DNA from 2 places in the Oceanimonas sp. GK1 genome. Region 1 is predicted to be linked to the other one. Evidence: predicted binding sites of a transcription regulator. Region 1 holds the regulator's gene; the other holds the start of a gene.
The links. The regulator sigma-54, encoded in region 1, starts transcription at its own class of promoters, with help from an activator protein. The targets are predictions, from matches to a motif close to TGGCACNGTTTTNGCTT.

Region 1 (8,528 bases):
TTGCCGATCAGCTCTTCCAGTACCAGGGCGGACTGGGTGTCGGCAATGGTGTCACCGTCCTTGAGCATGCCAATGCCCATCTCCTCGTCGGCAAAGCCCGGGGTAATGCCCAGGTACTGCTCGCCCAGCAGGCCGGAGGTCAGAATGGCGGCGGTGCTGCTCTCGGCAAACTCGCCCGCCTCCCGGTTCACCGCCAGGGTCACCACCGGCACCTGAGTGCCGCTGTCCAGAGTGATGTCGGCCACCCGGCCCACCACCACGCCCCCCACCTTGACCGGGGAACGTACCTTGAGGCCTCCGATGTTGTCAAAACGGGCATAGAGGGTATAGGTTTCACCCTGACCATTGACGTTCACGCCGGCCACCTTGAAGGCCAGCAGCAGCAGGGCGCCGATGCCGGCCAGCATAAAGCAGCCGACGCTGAATTCCAGTTTGCTGTATTTCATTATCGCTTACCCGAACATGATGGCGGTGAGCACGAAGTCGAGCCCCAGCACCGCCAGAGAAGAATGAACCACGGTACGGGTAGTCGCCTGACTGATGCCCGCCGCCGTGGGCCTGGCATCAAACCCGTTGAACAGGGCAATCCAGGTGACCACCAGGGCGAACACCAGGCTTTTGACAAAGCCCTGCATGATGTCTTCCTGCCAGTCCACCGCCGCCTGCATGGCAGACCAGAAGCCGCCTTCGTCCACCCCCAGCCAGTCCACGCCCACCAGCTTGGCGCCCCAGATACCGATCATGTTGAACAGAAACGCCAGCAACGGCATGCTGATAAAGCCGGCCCAGAAGCGGGGCGCCACCACCCGGCGCAGTGGATCCACCCCCATCATTTCCAGGCTGGACAGCTGCTCGGTGGCCTTCATCAGGCCCAGCTCGGCGGTCAGGGCAGAGCCGGCCCGGCCGGCGAACAGCAGGGCGGTGACCACCGGCCCCAGCTCCCGCAGCAACGACAGCGACACCAGCGGTCCCAGGCTGCCCTCGGCACCGAAGTCCACCAGCACGTTATAGCCCTGCAGGGCCAGCACCATGCCGATAAACATGCCCGACACCAGGATGATCAGCACCGACTGGACGCCGACCACGTGCAATTGCTGTACCAGCAGTGGAAAGTGCTTTTTCGGCTGCGGCCGCCCCACCAGGGCGTGGCTCAGCATAAAACCGGCCCGGCCCAGGGCGGTGAGACCGGACACCCCCTGGCGGCCGAGACGGCCAATCACGTCAATCAGCATAAGCCAGTGACTCCCTGTAGTCCGGGGCCGGGTAATGGAAGGGCACGGGCCCGTCCGCCTCGCCCCGCAAAAATTGAATCACCTGGGGATCCTGATGGACCCGCAGCTCCTCGGGAGTACCCGCGGCAATCACCTTTTTATTGGCGATGATGTAGGCGTAGTCGGCGATGGTCATCACCTCGTCCACGTCGTGGGTCACCACGATGGAGGTGAGCTGCTGGGCCCGGTTGAGCTCGGCGATCAGCCGTACCAGTACGCCCATGCTGATGGGATCCTGCCCGGCAAAGGGCTCGTCGTACATGATCAGTTCCGGATCCAGGGCGATGCTGCGGGCCAGGGCCGCGCGCCGGGCCATGCCGCCGGAGAGCTCAGACGGAAACAACTGGGCGGCCCCGCGCAGGCCCACCGCTTCCAGCTTCATCATCACCAGGGTGTGAATAATGGCTTCCGGCAGGCCGCTGTGCTCGCGCAGGGGAAAGGCCACGTTGTCAAATACCGACAGGCCGGTAAACAGGGCGCCACTCTGAAACAGCATTCCCATGCGCCGGCGCACCTCGTACAGCCGGCGGCGGCCCAGGGACGGAATCGACTCGCCGTCAAAGCGCACCTCGCCGCTGTCGGGCTTGATCTGACCGCCGATCAGACGCAGCAAGGTGGTTTTGCCAATGCCGCTGGGCCCCATGATGGCGGTGATCTTTCCGCGCGGAATGTCCATGCTGATGCCCTCGTAAAGAGTGCGATCACCATGGCTGAAGCAAAGGTCCCTTATCTCGACAAGGCTTTGACTCACGCTGTGTCCCCGCAAAAAAGAAAGGATTGTAGGGGTTCGGCCGAATATCGGCAACCGAATGACACCGAATTTGCGCCACCCTCTGACCCAGGAGACTCAGGACTCAACGCATCAAGCCGGTCGCTTCTCGGGCCGGGCTTTTCTATAATGGCGCCGCCTCAGTGTGGAGAAAGCCATGTCAGCAGAATTTGATTATCGTACCACCGCCCGTCGTGTTCTCGATATTGAAAAGGCGGCCCTGGACGGCCTTTATCAATATTTGGATGAGTCCTTCAATCGTGCCTGCCGGCTGATGTTTGACTGCCCCGGCAAGGTGATTGTCACCGGCATGGGCAAGTCGGGCCATATTGCCAACAAGATTGCCGCCACCCTGGCCAGCACCGGCACCCCGGCCTTTTACGTGCACCCGGGGGAAGCCAGCCACGGCGACCTGGGCATGATCGACAGCCGGGACGTGGTGCTGGCCCTGTCCAATTCCGGGGAAAGCGAGGAGATCATCGCCCTGCTGCCGGTGCTCAAGCGCCGCGGCCTCAAGCTGATCTGCATGACCGGCAAGCCCGAGTCCACCATGGCCCGGGAGGCGGACGTGCACCTGTGTACCCGGGTCGAGCAGGAAGCCTGCCCCCTGGGGCTGGCCCCCACCGCCAGCACCACCGCCACCCTGGCCATGGGCGACGCCCTGGCGGTGGCACTGCTGGAAGCCCGCGGTTTTACCGCTGACGACTTCGCCCTCAGCCATCCGGGCGGCGCCCTGGGCAAGCGGCTGCTGCTGCGGGTGGCGGACATCATGCACAAGGAAGAGCGGGTGCCGAAAGTCGCCCTCGATACCCTGGTGATTGAGGCGCTGCTGGAAATCGGCCGCAGCGGCATGGGCTTTACCGCCGTGGTCGACGCCGAAGGCCGGCTGGCCGGCATCTATACTGACGGTGACCTGCGCCGCACCCTGGATCACAAGATAGATGTGCACCACACTCGCATCGCCCAGGTGATGACCCGCAGCTGCACCACGGTGCCCGCCGGCATGCTGGCGGCGGAGGCGGTCAAACTGATGGAAGAGAAAAAGATAAGCGGCCTGCTGGTGCTGGACGAGGAACGGCGCCCGGTCGGGGCCTTTAACATGCACGATTTGCTGCGCGCGGGAGTGATCTGATGACGGTACAAACCCTGTATGGCGCCGTAACCAAAGAGGTCTGGCAGCAACTGAAAGCGGTTCGCCTGCTGATCTGCGACGTGGACGGCGTGCTGTCCGACGGCCTGATTTACCTCGGCAACGAGGGCGAGGAATACAAAAGCTTTTGCACCCGGGACGGCTTTGGCATCAAGGCGGTGCTCAATGCCGGTATCGAGGTGGCGGTGATCACCGGGCGCAGCTCGCGCATCGTCAGTGACCGCATGAGCGCCCTGGGCGTGCGCCACATTTACCAGGGCCAGAGCGACAAGCTGCACAGCTACGGTGAACTGCTTGCCCGCCTGGAGCTCGCGCCGCAACAGGTGGCCTACATCGGTGACGACGTGGTGGACTTGCCGGTAATGCAGGACTGTGGTCTGGGCGTGGCAGTGGCCGATGCCCATCCGCTGGTGCTGCAGCGGGCCGGCTACACCACCCGCACCCCGGGTGGCCGGGGCGCGGTACGGGAACTGTGCGATCTGCTGCTTGATGCCCGTGGCACGCTGGAGCAGGCCGAGGGCATGAGTATATGAGCCGCCAGACCTGGCTGTTTGGTGCCTTGTTCGTGGTGGCCCTGGCGGCCTGGCAATGGTTTGGTAACGACCGCCGAGCGCCGGTCAGTGAGCAGGACTTTCAGCCGGACTTCGTGGCCACCAACCTGACCAGCATACAGTACAACCGGCTGGGGCTGCCCTACCGGGGCATGCAGGCGGAGCATGCAGAGTACTACGAGTCCCTGTCCATGACCCTGATGAAAAAACCTGTTATCTTGCTTTATTCCCCCGATGGCCAGCCCCAGTGGCGGCTGAGCGGGAATGACGGCACCATCAACACCGGCGACAACGCCGTACTCACCGGCAACGTCGTCGGCAAGGGGCTGCAACCGGATGCCCTGGTGGAAACCCTGACCACCGAATATCTGGAAATGGACTTTATCAATAATCGGCTGCGCTCCAACCAGAGGGTGCGGCTGGAAAGCCCGCAATACCAGGCGGAAGGCACGGGCCTGCGAGGCAGGCTGGATCAACAAACGGTGGAATTACTGAATGAAACCCGGGCAACTTATTTCAATCCTTAGTCTTGGTGGCCTGCTTGGCCTGGGTCAGGCACAGGCCAGAGACAGCGATTACCGCCAGCCGGTCACCATCGACGCCGGGCGTCAGCTGGTGGAGCTGGCCGACAACAAGGTCACCTTTATCGACCAGGTGGTGGTCAAGCAGGGCAGCATTGACGTGCGCGCCGACGAGCTGGTAGTGATCCGCAACGAGCAGGGGCTGCAGTCGATGACCGCCAAGGGCAGCCCGGCCACCTACCAGCAAGTGCTCAACAACGGTCAGCCGGTGCATGCCGAGGCCCGGGAAATTCACTATGACATGCGCGCCCGCACCATCACCCTGGTGCAGGACGCCAAACTCAAGCAAAACGACAACATCGTCACCGGTTACCGCATTCGCTACTTTATCGACAAGGAGCAGATGGAAGCCGAAAGCCAGGGCGGCCAGGATCGCGTGACCACCATCTTCCTGCCCGAGCAGGTGCAGGACCTCGATAACCAGGATCAGAACTAAGCATGGCGATACTGAAAGCGCGCGGGCTACAGAAAAGCTACAAGGGCCGCAAGGTAGTGGCCGACGTCAGCCTGACCGTCAACACCGGCCAGATCGTGGGTCTGCTGGGCCCGAACGGTGCCGGCAAGACCACCTCTTTTTACATGATAGTGGGCCTGGTGCAGCGGGACGCGGGCAGCATTACCATCGACGATCAGGACATCAGCCACGAGCCGATGCATGTGCGCGCCCGGGCCGGCATCGGCTACCTGCCTCAGGAAGCCTCCATTTTTCGCCGCCTGAGCGTGGCCGACAACCTGATGGCGGTCTTGCAGACCCGCAAGGATCTGAATGCCGACGGCCGTAACGAAAAAATGGAGCAGCTGCTGGAAGAGTTCAACATCACCCATATTCGCGACAGCTTAGGCATGAGCCTGTCCGGCGGCGAACGGCGACGGGTGGAGATCGCCCGGGCACTGGCGGCAGATCCGCGCTTTATACTGCTCGATGAACCCTTTGCCGGCGTGGATCCCATTTCTGTCATAGACATCAAGAAGATCATTCTGCACCTGAAGGAACGGGGTCTGGGCGTGCTGATCACCGATCACAACGTGCGCGAAACCCTGGACGTATGCGAAAAGGCCTATATTGTCAGTCATGGCCATCGGATTGCGGCCGGGACCCCGGCGGAGATACTGGCCAACGAACAGGTCAAAAAGGTCTATCTCGGCGAACAATTCAGCCTTTGACGGCACCGCGACGCGGTTGATTAGGAAGGACGTTGCAACGAATGAAGCCCACTCTTCAGTTACGCCTTGGCCAACAGCTGACCATGACCCCCCAGTTGCAGCAGGCCATTCGCCTGCTGCAACTGTCCAGCATGGAACTGCAGCAGGAAATCCAGATGGCCCTGGACAGCAACCCGCTGCTGGAGCAGGAGGAGCCGGACAGCATCAAGGTCGACGACAACCGCAACGAAGAGCAGATGGCTTCGGATACCGCCATGGAGCGCAACCAGCTGGGTGAAGATCTGCCCATGGACACCAGCTGGGAAGAGGTGTACACCGCCTCTCCCGTCAGCGGCGGCGCCGGCCTGCCGGAAGGGCTGGAAGACACCGTCTACCAGGGTGAAACCACCGAAAGCCTGCAGGACTACCTGATCTGGCAGATGAACCTGACCCCCTTCAGCGAGACCGATCAGGCCATTGCCCTGGCCATTATCGACGCCATCGACGATGCCGGTTACCTTACCGCCGATATCAACGACTTGCTGCAGGCGGTGTCGGCGGACGAGCTGGACATAGAGGCGGACGAAGTGGAAGCCGTGCTCAAGCGCATTCAGCACTTCGATCCCGTCGGCGTGGCCGCCCGCAGCGTGCAGGAATGCCTGTGCATTCAGCTGGACCAGTTTCCGCCCGACACCCCCTGGCTGGCCGAGGCCCGCAACCTGCTGCTGCAGCACATGGACCTGCTCGGCAACCGGGACTATCGCAGCCTGCAGCGCAAGACCAAACTCCGGGAAGAGGAGCTGCGCGCAGTGCTGGCCCTGATCCAGCAGCTCGAGCCCCGCCCCGGCAGCAGCATTCTTCAGGGCAACTCCGAATACGTTATTCCCGACGTGGTGGTCACCAAACGCAGCGGCGCCTGGGTGGCGGAGCTCAACCCCGAGGCCATGCCCAAGGTACGGCTCAACCAGACCTATGCGGCCCTGGCCAACAAGCCCAGAAACAGCGAAGACGGCCAGTTTATTCGCAACCATTTGCAGGATGCCAAATGGTTCCTCAAAAGCCTTGAAAGCCGAAATGAGACGCTGCTCAAGGTTGCCAATTGTATTGTTGAACAACAACAGGCATTCTTTGAGTATGGAGAAGAGGCCATGAAGCCCATGGTGCTGAACCATGTGGCGGAGGCGGTGGAAATGCATGAGTCCACCATTTCCCGGGTGACCACCCAGAAGTTCATGCACACCCCCAGAGGCGTGTTTGAACTCAAGTACTTCTTCTCCAGCCATGTGGGCACCGACGATGGCGGTGAGTGTTCTTCCACGGCAATTCGCGCCCTGATCAGAAAACTGGTCGGGGCCGAAAACCCGGCCAAGCCGCTGAGCGACAGCAAAATTGCCCAGCTGCTGGCCGACCAGGGGATCAAGGTGGCCAGGCGGACCATCGCCAAGTACAGGGAGTCACTGGCCATTCCCCCTTCCAATCAGCGCAAACGCCTGGTTTAAAGGCAACGACAGAAGGAAGACGTTATGCAAATTAATCTGACTGGACACCATGTCGAAATCACCGATGCACTGCGTGATTATGTAAACAGCAAGTTTTCCCGGCTGGAACGCCACTTCGATCACATCACCAATGCGCACGTCATCCTCAATGTGGAAAAAATGCAGCAGATTGCCGAGGCCAAGCTGCATGTCAGTGGCGGTGAGCTGTTCGCCAACGCCCAGCACGAAAACATGTATGCCGCCATCGATGGCCTCATCGACAAGCTGGATCGCCAGATCATCAAACACAAAGAGAAGCTCAAGCAAAAGTAACCATGGAAGTCGCCGACATACTAAGCAGGGACTGCACCCGCAGTGCAGTTCCCTGCACGAGCAAAAAACGTGCTCTGGAAATCATCAGCGAGCTGGCTGCCGACCACCTCAATATCGGCAGCCAGTCGCTTTTTGACTGTCTGCTGGCCCGGGAGAAAATGGGCAGTACCGGCATTGGCAACGGCATCGCCATTCCCCATGGCCGGATCGGTAATGACAACAAGGCGACGGCCGTACTGCTTACCTTTGCCGAGCCAGTGGAGTTCGATGCCATCGACAATCAGCCGGTCGGTCTGGTGTTTGCCCTGCTGGTGCCGGAGCAGGAATGCAAACAGCACCTTAAAACCCTGTCGCTGATCGCCGAGAAGCTGAGCAACAAGCAGGTCTGCCGGCAACTGCGTCAGGCCGGCAGTGACGAAGAACTTTATCAAATCATGATTTCAGCCTGAGGAGCCAAGATGCAGCTGGTGATTGTCAGTGGCCGTTCCGGGTCGGGCAAGACAGTGGCGTTGCGGGTGCTTGAGGATCTCGGCCACTACTGCGTCGACAACCTGCCGGTGGCACTGCTGCCGGAGCTGGTGCGTCTGCGCCAGGACAAGCCCGGGGCCGTGGCCGTGAGCATAGACGTACGCAACCTGCCCGACAGTCCCGAGCAGCTTGAGGCCTTTCTCGCCGAAGTGCGGGCCATGGACGACGTGCAGCTGTCCAGCTTCTTTATCGACGCCGACAACTCGGTGCTGATCCGTCGTTTTGGCGACACCCGTAGGCTGCATCCCCTGTCCCGCCACAGCCTGACCCTGGACGAGGCCATTCGCGAAGAAACCCACCTGCTGGCGCCGCTGTCGTCGGATGCGGATCTGCGCATCGACACTTCCGCCTTGAGCATTCACGATCTCAGCGAGATCATTCGTGAACGCATTCTCGGCAAAAAGGAAAAGGAGCTGAACTGGGTGTTCGAGTCCTTTGGCTACAAATACGGTGTGTCCAAGGACGCCGACTTCGTGTTTGACGCCCGCTTTCTGCCCAATCCCCACTGGATTGCCGAACTTCGCCCCTATACCGGCCAGGATCAACCGGTGGCCGACTACCTGGGCAGCCAGCCGGAGGTGATGAAATACCTGTGGCAGCTGGAAAACCTGCTGATCACCTGGATGCCCCACCTGGAGCGCAACAATCGCAGTTACGTCACCGTGGCCATCGGCTGTACCGGCGGCCAGCACCGCTCGGTGTTCATCGCCGAACAACTGGCCCG
Region 2 (8,528 bases), 930 kb from region 1:
GGCGGGTTTCATGAAGTGTAACCCGGCTCTGCTCGAGCCCATGATGAAGGTGGAAGTGGAAACCCCCGAAGATTACATGGGGGATGTGATCGGCGATGTAAACCGTCGTCGCGGCATCATCGAAGGCATGGAAGACGGCCCCAGCGGCAAGATTGTGAACGCCCTGGTTCCGCTGTCCGAAATGTTCGGTTACGCTACCGACCTGCGTTCGCAGACCCAGGGTCGTGCTTCCTACTCCATGGAGTTTGCCAAGTACGCCGAAGTGCCCGCGAACATGGCCGAGGCAGTGATTGCTGCCCGCCGAGGTTAATTAATCTTTGTTAAATCTTCCCGTCCGTCCTGTCGGACGGGAGCAAATCAGGAAGGACTAGTCCGTGTCTAAAGAAAAATTTGAACGTACGAAACCGCACGTTAACGTTGGTACCATCGGCCACGTTGACCACGGTAAAACCACTCTGACCGCTGCCATCACCAACGTGCTGGCCAAGCAGTTCGGCGGTTCCGCTCGCGCCTTCGACCAGATCGACAACGCTCCGGAAGAAAAGGCCCGTGGTATCACCATCGCTGCTTCTCACGTTGAGTACGACACCGAAGCCCGTCACTACGCTCACGTTGACTGCCCCGGTCACGCTGACTACGTGAAAAACATGATCACCGGTGCTGCCCAGATGGACGGCGCGATCCTGGTGGTTGCTGCCACCGACGGCCCCATGCCGCAAACCCGTGAGCACATCCTGCTGGCCCGCCAGGTAGGTGTACCTTACATCGTTGTCTTCATGAACAAGTGTGACATGGTTGACGATGAAGAGCTGCTCGAGCTGGTAGAAATGGAAGTACGTGAGCTGCTGTCCGAGTACGACTTCCCGGGCGACGACATTCCGGTTATCCAGGGCTCCGCCCTGAAAGGCCTGGAAGGCGATCCCGAGTGGGAACCGAAGATCCTGGAACTGGCTGCTGCCCTGGATTCCTACATTCCGGATCCCGAGCGTGCCATCGACGGTGCCTTCCTGCTGCCGATCGAAGACGTATTCTCCATCCAGGGCCGTGGTACCGTTGTGACCGGTCGTGTAGAGCGTGGTATCGTTCGCGTGGGTGAAGAAGTGGAAATCGTGGGTATCAAAGACACCACCAAGACCACCTGTACCGGCGTTGAAATGTTCCGCAAGCTGCTGGACGAAGGCCGTGCCGGTGAGAACGTGGGCGTGCTGCTGCGTGGCACCAAGCGTGAAGACGTTGAGCGTGGTCAGGTTCTGGCCAAGCCGGGCTCCATCACCCCGCATACCGACTTCGAATCCGAAGTGTACGTACTGTCCAAAGACGAAGGCGGCCGTCACACTCCGTTCTTCAAAGGCTACCGTCCTCAGTTCTACTTCCGTACCACTGACGTGACCGGTACCATCGAACTGCCGGAAGGCGTTGAGATGGTAATGCCTGGCGACAACATCAAGATGGTTGTAAGCCTGATCGCTCCCATCGCGATGGAAGACGGTCTGCGTTTCGCCATCCGTGAAGGTGGCCGTACCGTAGGCGCCGGCGTTGTAGCCAAGATCCTCAAGTAATTGAGGATTGGCGCCACAAGCGCTGCAAGAAAGGAGGCTTCGGCCTCCTTTTTTTGTTTTTGCACTTGTCTCCATGCCTTTATGTTAGTAATTTCTAATTTAAAGGCATGGCTGCAGTGCTATGGTTCGCTGCAGGCAGGATGAAACAAGAGGACAAGCACATGGACATCAGGCAGGTAACAGCGGACTTTGCGGTGGCGGATCAGGTCACCGCCGGCGATCTGGCCCGGTTAAAGGCACTGGGATACAAAACCCTGATCTGCAACCGCCCCGACGGCGAAACCGCCGGCCAGCCGGCGGCGCAGGCGCTCGCCGCCGAGGCCAGCGCCCAGGGTCTTGCCTGGGAGTGGATACCCATCGCCTCGGGCCATTTCAGCGAACAGGCCATTGCCGACTTTGACGCTGCCCTCGGTCACCATGAGGCACCGGTGCTGGCCTTCTGCCGCACCGGCACCCGCTCCATTACCCTGTGGGCCCTGTCCCGGGCTGGGCAGCAGCCGGCGGAGGACTTGCTGCGTCAGGCTGCCGCCGCCGGCTATGATCTGTCGGCCCAGGCCGAGCGGCTGGCCGCTCTTCACCTGGCCGCCGGCAGCAAAGGCTGAGCATGCGCCTGCCCATACTGGAGTGGGGGCGGGGTTACGACAGGGCCACCCTGGCGCAGGACGGCAGTGCCGCACTGATTGTCACCCTGATGCTGATCCCCCAGTCGCTGGCCTATGCCATGCTGGCCGGCCTGCCGCCCGAGGCGGGGCTGTACGCCAGCATACTGCCGCTGGTGATCTACGGCCTGTTCGGATCCAGCCGTACCCTGTCGGTGGGACCGGTGGCGGTGCTGTCGCTGATGACGGCGTCCACCCTTGGCCAGCTTTCCCTGCAAGGGGTGCATTACCTCGATGGCGCCCTGGCGATGGCGCTGCTGAGCGGCGGCTGGTTGTTGTTGTTCGGGCTGTTGCGGCTGGGCTTTGTGGCGCACTTTATCAGCCATTCGGTGATGTCGGGGTTTATCAGCGCCTCGGCGGTGCTGATCACCCTGAGCCAGCTGCGCCACCTGCTGGGGGTGCCGCTGGAAGGCGCGCTCTGGCAACTGCCGGGGGCCCTGCTGGCACAATGGCGGGCGATGCCGGTGGCCACCCTGGCGGTGTCTGCCATCAGTCTGGGCGTGCTGTTCTGGGCCCGCGGCGGGCTGGGGGCATTATTGCGGCGCTTGGTGAGTGCAAGCCGCGCCTCGGCCCTGGTGCGGCTGATGCCGGCGGCGGTGGTGGTGGTGGCCATTCTGCTGTCTTATGGTCTGCAACTGGAGGCGGCGGGGGTGGCCGTGGTGCAGGCCATTCCCGCCGGGTTGCCGGCCTTTAGCTGGCCTGAATGGAGCGCCTTGCCCTGGCGCGAGCTGATGTTGCCGTCTCTGCTGCTGGCCCTGGTGGGCTTTGTGGAATCGGTGTCCATCGGCCAGACCCTGGCCGCCCGGCGGCGCCAGCGTCTTTCTCCCAACCAGGAGCTGATCGGCCTGGGGCTGGCCAACCTGTCGGCGGGGCTGTCCAGCGGCATGCCGGTGACCGGCGGCTTTGCCCGCTCGGTGGTCAACTTTGACGCCGGTGCTAAAACCCCGGCGGCGGGCATGTACGCCGCCCTCGGCATCACCCTGGCCGGGCTCTGGTTTGCGCCCTGGCTGAGCGGGCTGCCCCAGGCGGTGCTAGCGGCGACCATAGTGGTGTCGGTACTGGGCTTGTTTGACTGGCGCCAGTTCGGCCATACCTGGCGCTATTCCCGGGCCGATTTCAGCGCCCTGTGTGTGACCTTTGCGGTTACCCTGCTGGGGGGCGTGGAGCCGGGGCTGGTCAGCGGTATTTTGGTGTCCTTGCTGCTGCATCTGTACCACAGCCACCGGCCGCACTGGGCCGAAGTGGGGCGCATTGCCGGCACCGAGCATTTTCGTAACCGGCTGCGCCATGAGGTGGAGCTGCGGCCCTCGCTGTTGTGCCTGCGGGTGGATGAAAGCCTATATTTTGCCAATGCCGGCCAGCTGGAAGACATCATCGCCACCCTGGTCAGTCTGCGGCCGGGCCTGCGCCATCTGGTGCTGCAATGCAGCGCGGTGAACCGTATCGATGCCTCGGCGCTGGACAGTCTGCTGATGATTAACGAACGGCTGGCACTGGCCGGCATTCGTTTTCACCTGGCGGAGGTCAAGGGGCCGGTGATGGACCGACTGGAGCGCAGCGAGCTGCTGCCGCGACTCAGCGGTGAGGTTTATCTCACCCTTTTCCAGGCCTGGAAAGCGCTGAGTGAGTCTGGCCCTGTCGAGGCGCCGCCAGCCATTTTCGACGGTGTGAACTGACGGCGTTTTTTTCAACAAAATTAACTTGCACTGATAACCGCTATCATTTAGATTTGCCCTGTACGCGGAGGACATTATTCATGTATGTGTGTTTGTGCAAGGGCATTACCGAACGCCAGTTGAAAGAGGCCATTGCCGAAGGCAATACCGAGTTTATGGATCTCAAGCGAGAGCTGGGGGTCGGCTCCCAGTGCGGTAAATGCATTCCCGTGGCCCTCGCCATTCTGGCCGAGGAAACCGCCAAAAACGCCCTCTATTACGAAGTGGCCTGACCGCACCGTTTTCTGCGACAAAAGCTCCCTTGTGGAGCTTTTGTCGTTTTGGGCGTGTAAAAAAGGGTATCTTCTGCCCTTTTGCGCACCGGCGCTTTAGCTGCGGCCCAGCTGTTTGTAGGCGTAGCGGGGGCGGGTATTCAGGATCTGGTTTTTCTGCTCCTCGGTCATGCTGGCCGGGTTCAGGCCCAGCACGCGAAAAGTCAGCAGGGGGCGGGCTTCCAGCGTGATCATCAGAGGCTTGATGGTCTGCAGGCTGTGTTCGCCGGGCTCGCCATAGGCATAAGTGAGAATGCCCTGATCCAGCAAATTTTTGACGCAGGGCTCGGTGACCGGCAATTTTATGACGCTGCGGCGCTGGATCACGAACTCCCGCAATACCGCCTTTTCACTGGCATCCAGGTACTCCAGCAATTCCTTCAGCAGCTTTTGCCGGGTCAGCCGCTGTTTACGATAAAACACGTGCTGAAACAGCAGGATGGCGGCAATGGAGAGAAAGTAGGTCGCCGACAGCACCATGGCCAGCACGAACAGCAGCCGGTATTCCCCCAGCCAGGCCCCAAACTGGCCGGCAAACAGCCGCTCGGGCAACAGGGTGATCATCAGGCAGCTCAGCATCAACCAGCACATAAACCAGTTCAGCGTTGAGACCTGTCGCAGCTCCGGCATTGTTCGTTTCTCCGATGGGTAGCAGTCGTCCGGGTTCAGCAATATTCATGCCATTGGCATGGCGGGGCCGGGAGGAGCCGGCCGCTGAGGACGGCATGTTAAAAATGCACTCAGGGTAGGACGAAAGGTGACAGAAAATTTGTCTTTATATTAAACGTATACAAATATCTGTTAACTTTGTCTCGGTTTTGTGTTTTATTAGTCTCCAGTTGGTAATACTTTAGTATGGCTAGACAGGGAGTCATGAGTAAATGAATACGGTTTCACTCGAACAGGCACTGGCAATCACTCAGGGCGCGCTACAACGGGGCAAGGAGATGTCGGCGGCGCCGCTGACCGTGGCGGTGCTCGACAGCGCCGGCGTGCTGGTGTCACTGCAACGTCAGGACACCGCCAGCCTGATGCGCCCCGATATCGCCATTGCCAAGGCCTGGGGCTCCATTGCGCTGGGCCGCAGCTCCCGTGGTCTGGCGGAAATGGCCGCGGCTCGCCCGGGCTTTATGCAGTCGCTCACCACCCTGGGGGGAGGCAAAATCCTGCCTGCCCCGGGTGGAGTGCTGATCCGTGATGAGAACAATCTGATTATTGGTGCCGTTGGCATCACCGGCGATTTGTCCGATGTGGACGAAGCCTGTGCCGTGGCCGGTATCGAGCAGGTGGGCCTGAAGGCCGACTGCAGCTGACCGAAGCCGGCGGCACCCAAGGTGTTGTTTTGGTCGAGGGGTAACCTTGGTTACTCTTTTTTTCACGCTCACCCATGGTGGGCGTTTTTTTTATGTATTTTTACCGGATTCCGGTATGGTTGGCAAAAACAAAGCCACCCCTTTGTGGCCGGAGCCCAATAAACAAGCATGTCACGGATAAGAGCCAGAAACGAAGAAAAGATCATCCGCGCCGCCAGCCGGGTGTTTGCCGAACACGGTTACGCCGCTACCAAGACCGCCGAGATTGCCACCCTGGCGCAGTTGCCCAAGCCCAATATCTACTACTACTTCGGCAGCAAGGAAAACCTCTACCGGGCGGTGCTGGAAAGCGTCACCGAGCCGCTGCTGGCCGCCTCGGCCCCCTTTGAGGAATATTCGGATCCGGTGATGGCACTGACCGCCTACATTCGTGCCAAGCTGCTGATCTCCCGGGATTACCCCTATGCTTCCAAGGTGTTTGCCAGCGAAATCATGCACGGTGCGCCGCACCTGCCGGAAGACATCATCGCCCGCCTGAGCGAGCAGACGCGCAGCTTGAGCGACAAGCTGAGCCACTGGATGGGGCAGGGACTGATTGCCCGCCTTGAGCCCCGGCACCTGCTGTTTGCGATCTGGGCCTCCACCCAGACCTATGCCGACTTCAACTGGCAGATCACCATGGCCCTGGGCAAGGAAGAGCTCGACGACAGCGACTATGACCAGGCCGCCGAGGTGATCACTCGGCTGGTGATCGAAGGCTGCCGGGTCAAATCGGTGGCCGAAACCTGAGTCGTTCAGCCGGGCTGATTCTTGGCCTGGTTACCCAGCTCCCGGTCCGGCATGGCGAACCCCAGCAGCAGGCAGATCAGGCCGTAGGCCGACAGCGAGGCGTACACCGGGGTCGCCCAGTCGGTTAGTTGCTGCTGGTACTGCCAGCCCAGCCAGATCACTCCCAGGGTGCCGCCCAGGGAGCGGCAGAAGTTCATCAGCGCCAGGCCGGCCCCCAGCTGGTTTGAAGGCAGGGCGTTCTGCACCGCAATGGAGCAGGCCACGATCAAAAAACCGATGCCGATGCCGCCGGCAATCAGCCCGCCATGCAGCCAGACGCCGTTCAGCCGCTGGCTGAACAACCCCCACAACACCACGCACCCCAGCCCCAGCAGCAGCCCGCCACTCCAGGGAAAGGGCCGGCAGTAGCCCGCGTGGGAAATACGTTTGCCGCTGACAAAGGTACCGACGGTCACGCTCAGAATAAACCACAACAACACGCGGCTGGTGTCATCCGGGCTCAGCCCCTGCTGCTGCTCCAGCGCCAGCGGCAGGTATACCAGCAGCCCCAGGCGCACGCCTTCGGACAGCGCCAGCAACAGCACCGCAATGGCCATCAGCCGGCCACCGAGCAGGCGCAGCGGCAGCACCGGATGAGGGTGGCGCCATTGCTGGATCAGCAACACCAGACTGAGCAGGGCAGCGCCGGCCAGCAGCGCCGGCTGAAACGGGGCCAGCGCCGGCAGCAGCTCGGCGGTGTTGGTGGACAGGCCCCAGCCGGTACCGGCCAGCAACAGCAACCCGATACCCCAGTGATCCGGCGTGCTGTGGGCGCCCTTGTGGCCCAGCCCCTTCAACGCCCAGTAACTGACCGCCATGGCCAGCAGTCCCAGGGGCAGCTTGAACAGGAACAGCCAGCGCCAGTCGAAGCGAGCCACCATAAAGGCACCCAGCAGCGGCCCCGCTACGCTGGAGACCGCAAACAGGGTGGAGATCAGCCCCTGGTAGCGGCCTACCTGGCGGGGCGGGATCACATCGGCAATCACCGCAAAAGACAGCGCGATCAGGCCGCCGCCGCCGAGGCCGGTCAGCAGCCGGGTGGCCAGCAGCAGCGGCAGGCTGTCGGTCAGGGCGCTTGCCAGGGAACCCAGGGTAAAGAAGCCCAGGGCCGCGGCCAGGCAGGGCGTGCGGCCAAAGCGATCGCTCAGCCGGCCGTACACCGGCATGGTCAGGGTCATGGCGAACAGATAGCTGCTCACCAGCAGCGGCGCCAGGGCGGGCGAGTCAAAAATCTGCCCCAGCCGGGAAATGGCGGGCATCAGCAGGGTGATCTCCAGTGCCCCCAGCATGATGGCCAGCGCCACCCCGGCAAACACTCGGTGCGCCTGCCGGCTTTGCCGGTCCTGAATGGTTTCGGACATGATAAAAATGCTCCCACTACACTTTAATAAAAAGGCCGGCCGGCTTGCAGAGTGCCTGAAAACCGTTTTTGCAGCAGGCAGTTAACTATGAACTCGGCGGCAGCCGCAACCCGGGTGTAAAATTTTTGTTGACCGCAGGGTCAGATTTTAATTTAATTAGATGTGAAGATATTAACAACTCATTTGTTCGGCCAGGCGCTGTAACCCCTGAAGGAGGCAAGCCGTGATCACCTTTTTGTTAAATCAGGAGCTGCGACAGGAGCAAGACCTGTCCCCCAACATGACGGTGCTCAATTACCTGCGCACCCGCGTCGGCAAGACCGGCACCAAGGAAGGCTGCGGCTCGGGAGACTGCGGCGCCTGTACCGTGGTGCTGGGCGAGCGCGACGGCGACCGCATTCGCTACCGTTCGGTCAACTCCTGCCTGACCTTTGTGTCGGCACTGCATGGCAAGCAGCTGATCACCGTGGAAGATCTCAAGTCCAGAGACGGCGGTCTGCATCCGGTGCAGCAGGCCATGGTGGATTTCCACGGCTCCCAGTGCGGTTTCTGTACCCCGGGCTTCATCATGTCGATGTTTGCCCTGAGCAAGAACAAGCCGGCGGCTGACAAGCACGACATTCTGGAAGCCCTGGCCGGCAACCTGTGCCGCTGCACCGGCTACCGCCCCATTGTGGATGCCGCCAAGGCCATTGCCGAGCAGCCGCAACTGGCCGACGAGTTTTCCCGTTACGAGCAGCAACTGGTGGCGCGGCTGGCGAACATCGAGACCGACACCCTGGTGACCCTGAGCGGTGACGACAAGGTGTGTTTCTCACCCA

Region 2: a site for sigma-54 is predicted at 4,872-4,888, ahead of GU3_RS16380 (superinfection exclusion B family protein). Genes of this name have one in related genera too.

The regions. Positions count from the first base shown of each region.
Region 1 covers NC_016745.1:908,058-916,585, reverse strand. The annotation lists gene mlaD (outer membrane lipid asymmetry maintenance protein MlaD) at 1-446, opposite strand, end outside; gene mlaE (lipid asymmetry maintenance ABC transporter permease subunit MlaE) at 453-1,232, opposite strand; gene mlaF (phospholipid ABC transporter ATP-binding protein MlaF) at 1,222-2,022, opposite strand; gene GU3_RS04315 (KpsF/GutQ family sugar-phosphate isomerase) at 2,198-3,172, shown strand; gene kdsC (3-deoxy-manno-octulosonate-8-phosphatase KdsC) at 3,169-3,723, shown strand; gene lptC (LPS export ABC transporter periplasmic protein LptC) at 3,720-4,268, shown strand; gene lptA (lipopolysaccharide transport periplasmic protein LptA) at 4,237-4,758, shown strand; gene lptB (LPS export ABC transporter ATP-binding protein) at 4,761-5,486, shown strand; gene GU3_RS04290 (RNA polymerase factor sigma-54) at 5,528-6,964, shown strand; gene hpf (ribosome hibernation promoting factor) at 6,989-7,276, shown strand; gene ptsN (PTS IIA-like nitrogen regulatory protein PtsN) at 7,279-7,725, shown strand; gene rapZ (RNase adapter RapZ) at 7,735-8,528, shown strand, end outside.
Region 2 covers NC_016745.1:3,489,252-3,497,779, reverse strand. The annotation lists gene fusA (elongation factor G) at 1-310, shown strand, start outside; gene tuf (elongation factor Tu) at 375-1,559, shown strand; gene GU3_RS16395 (TIGR01244 family sulfur transferase) at 1,721-2,161, shown strand; gene GU3_RS16390 (SulP family inorganic anion transporter) at 2,164-3,894, shown strand; gene GU3_RS16385 (bacterioferritin-associated ferredoxin) at 3,975-4,166, shown strand; gene GU3_RS16380 (superinfection exclusion B family protein) at 4,263-4,835, opposite strand; gene GU3_RS16375 (heme-binding protein) at 5,087-5,518, shown strand; gene GU3_RS16370 (TetR/AcrR family transcriptional regulator) at 5,687-6,307, shown strand; gene GU3_RS16365 (MFS transporter) at 6,313-7,707, opposite strand; gene xdhA (xanthine dehydrogenase small subunit) at 7,931-8,528, shown strand, end outside.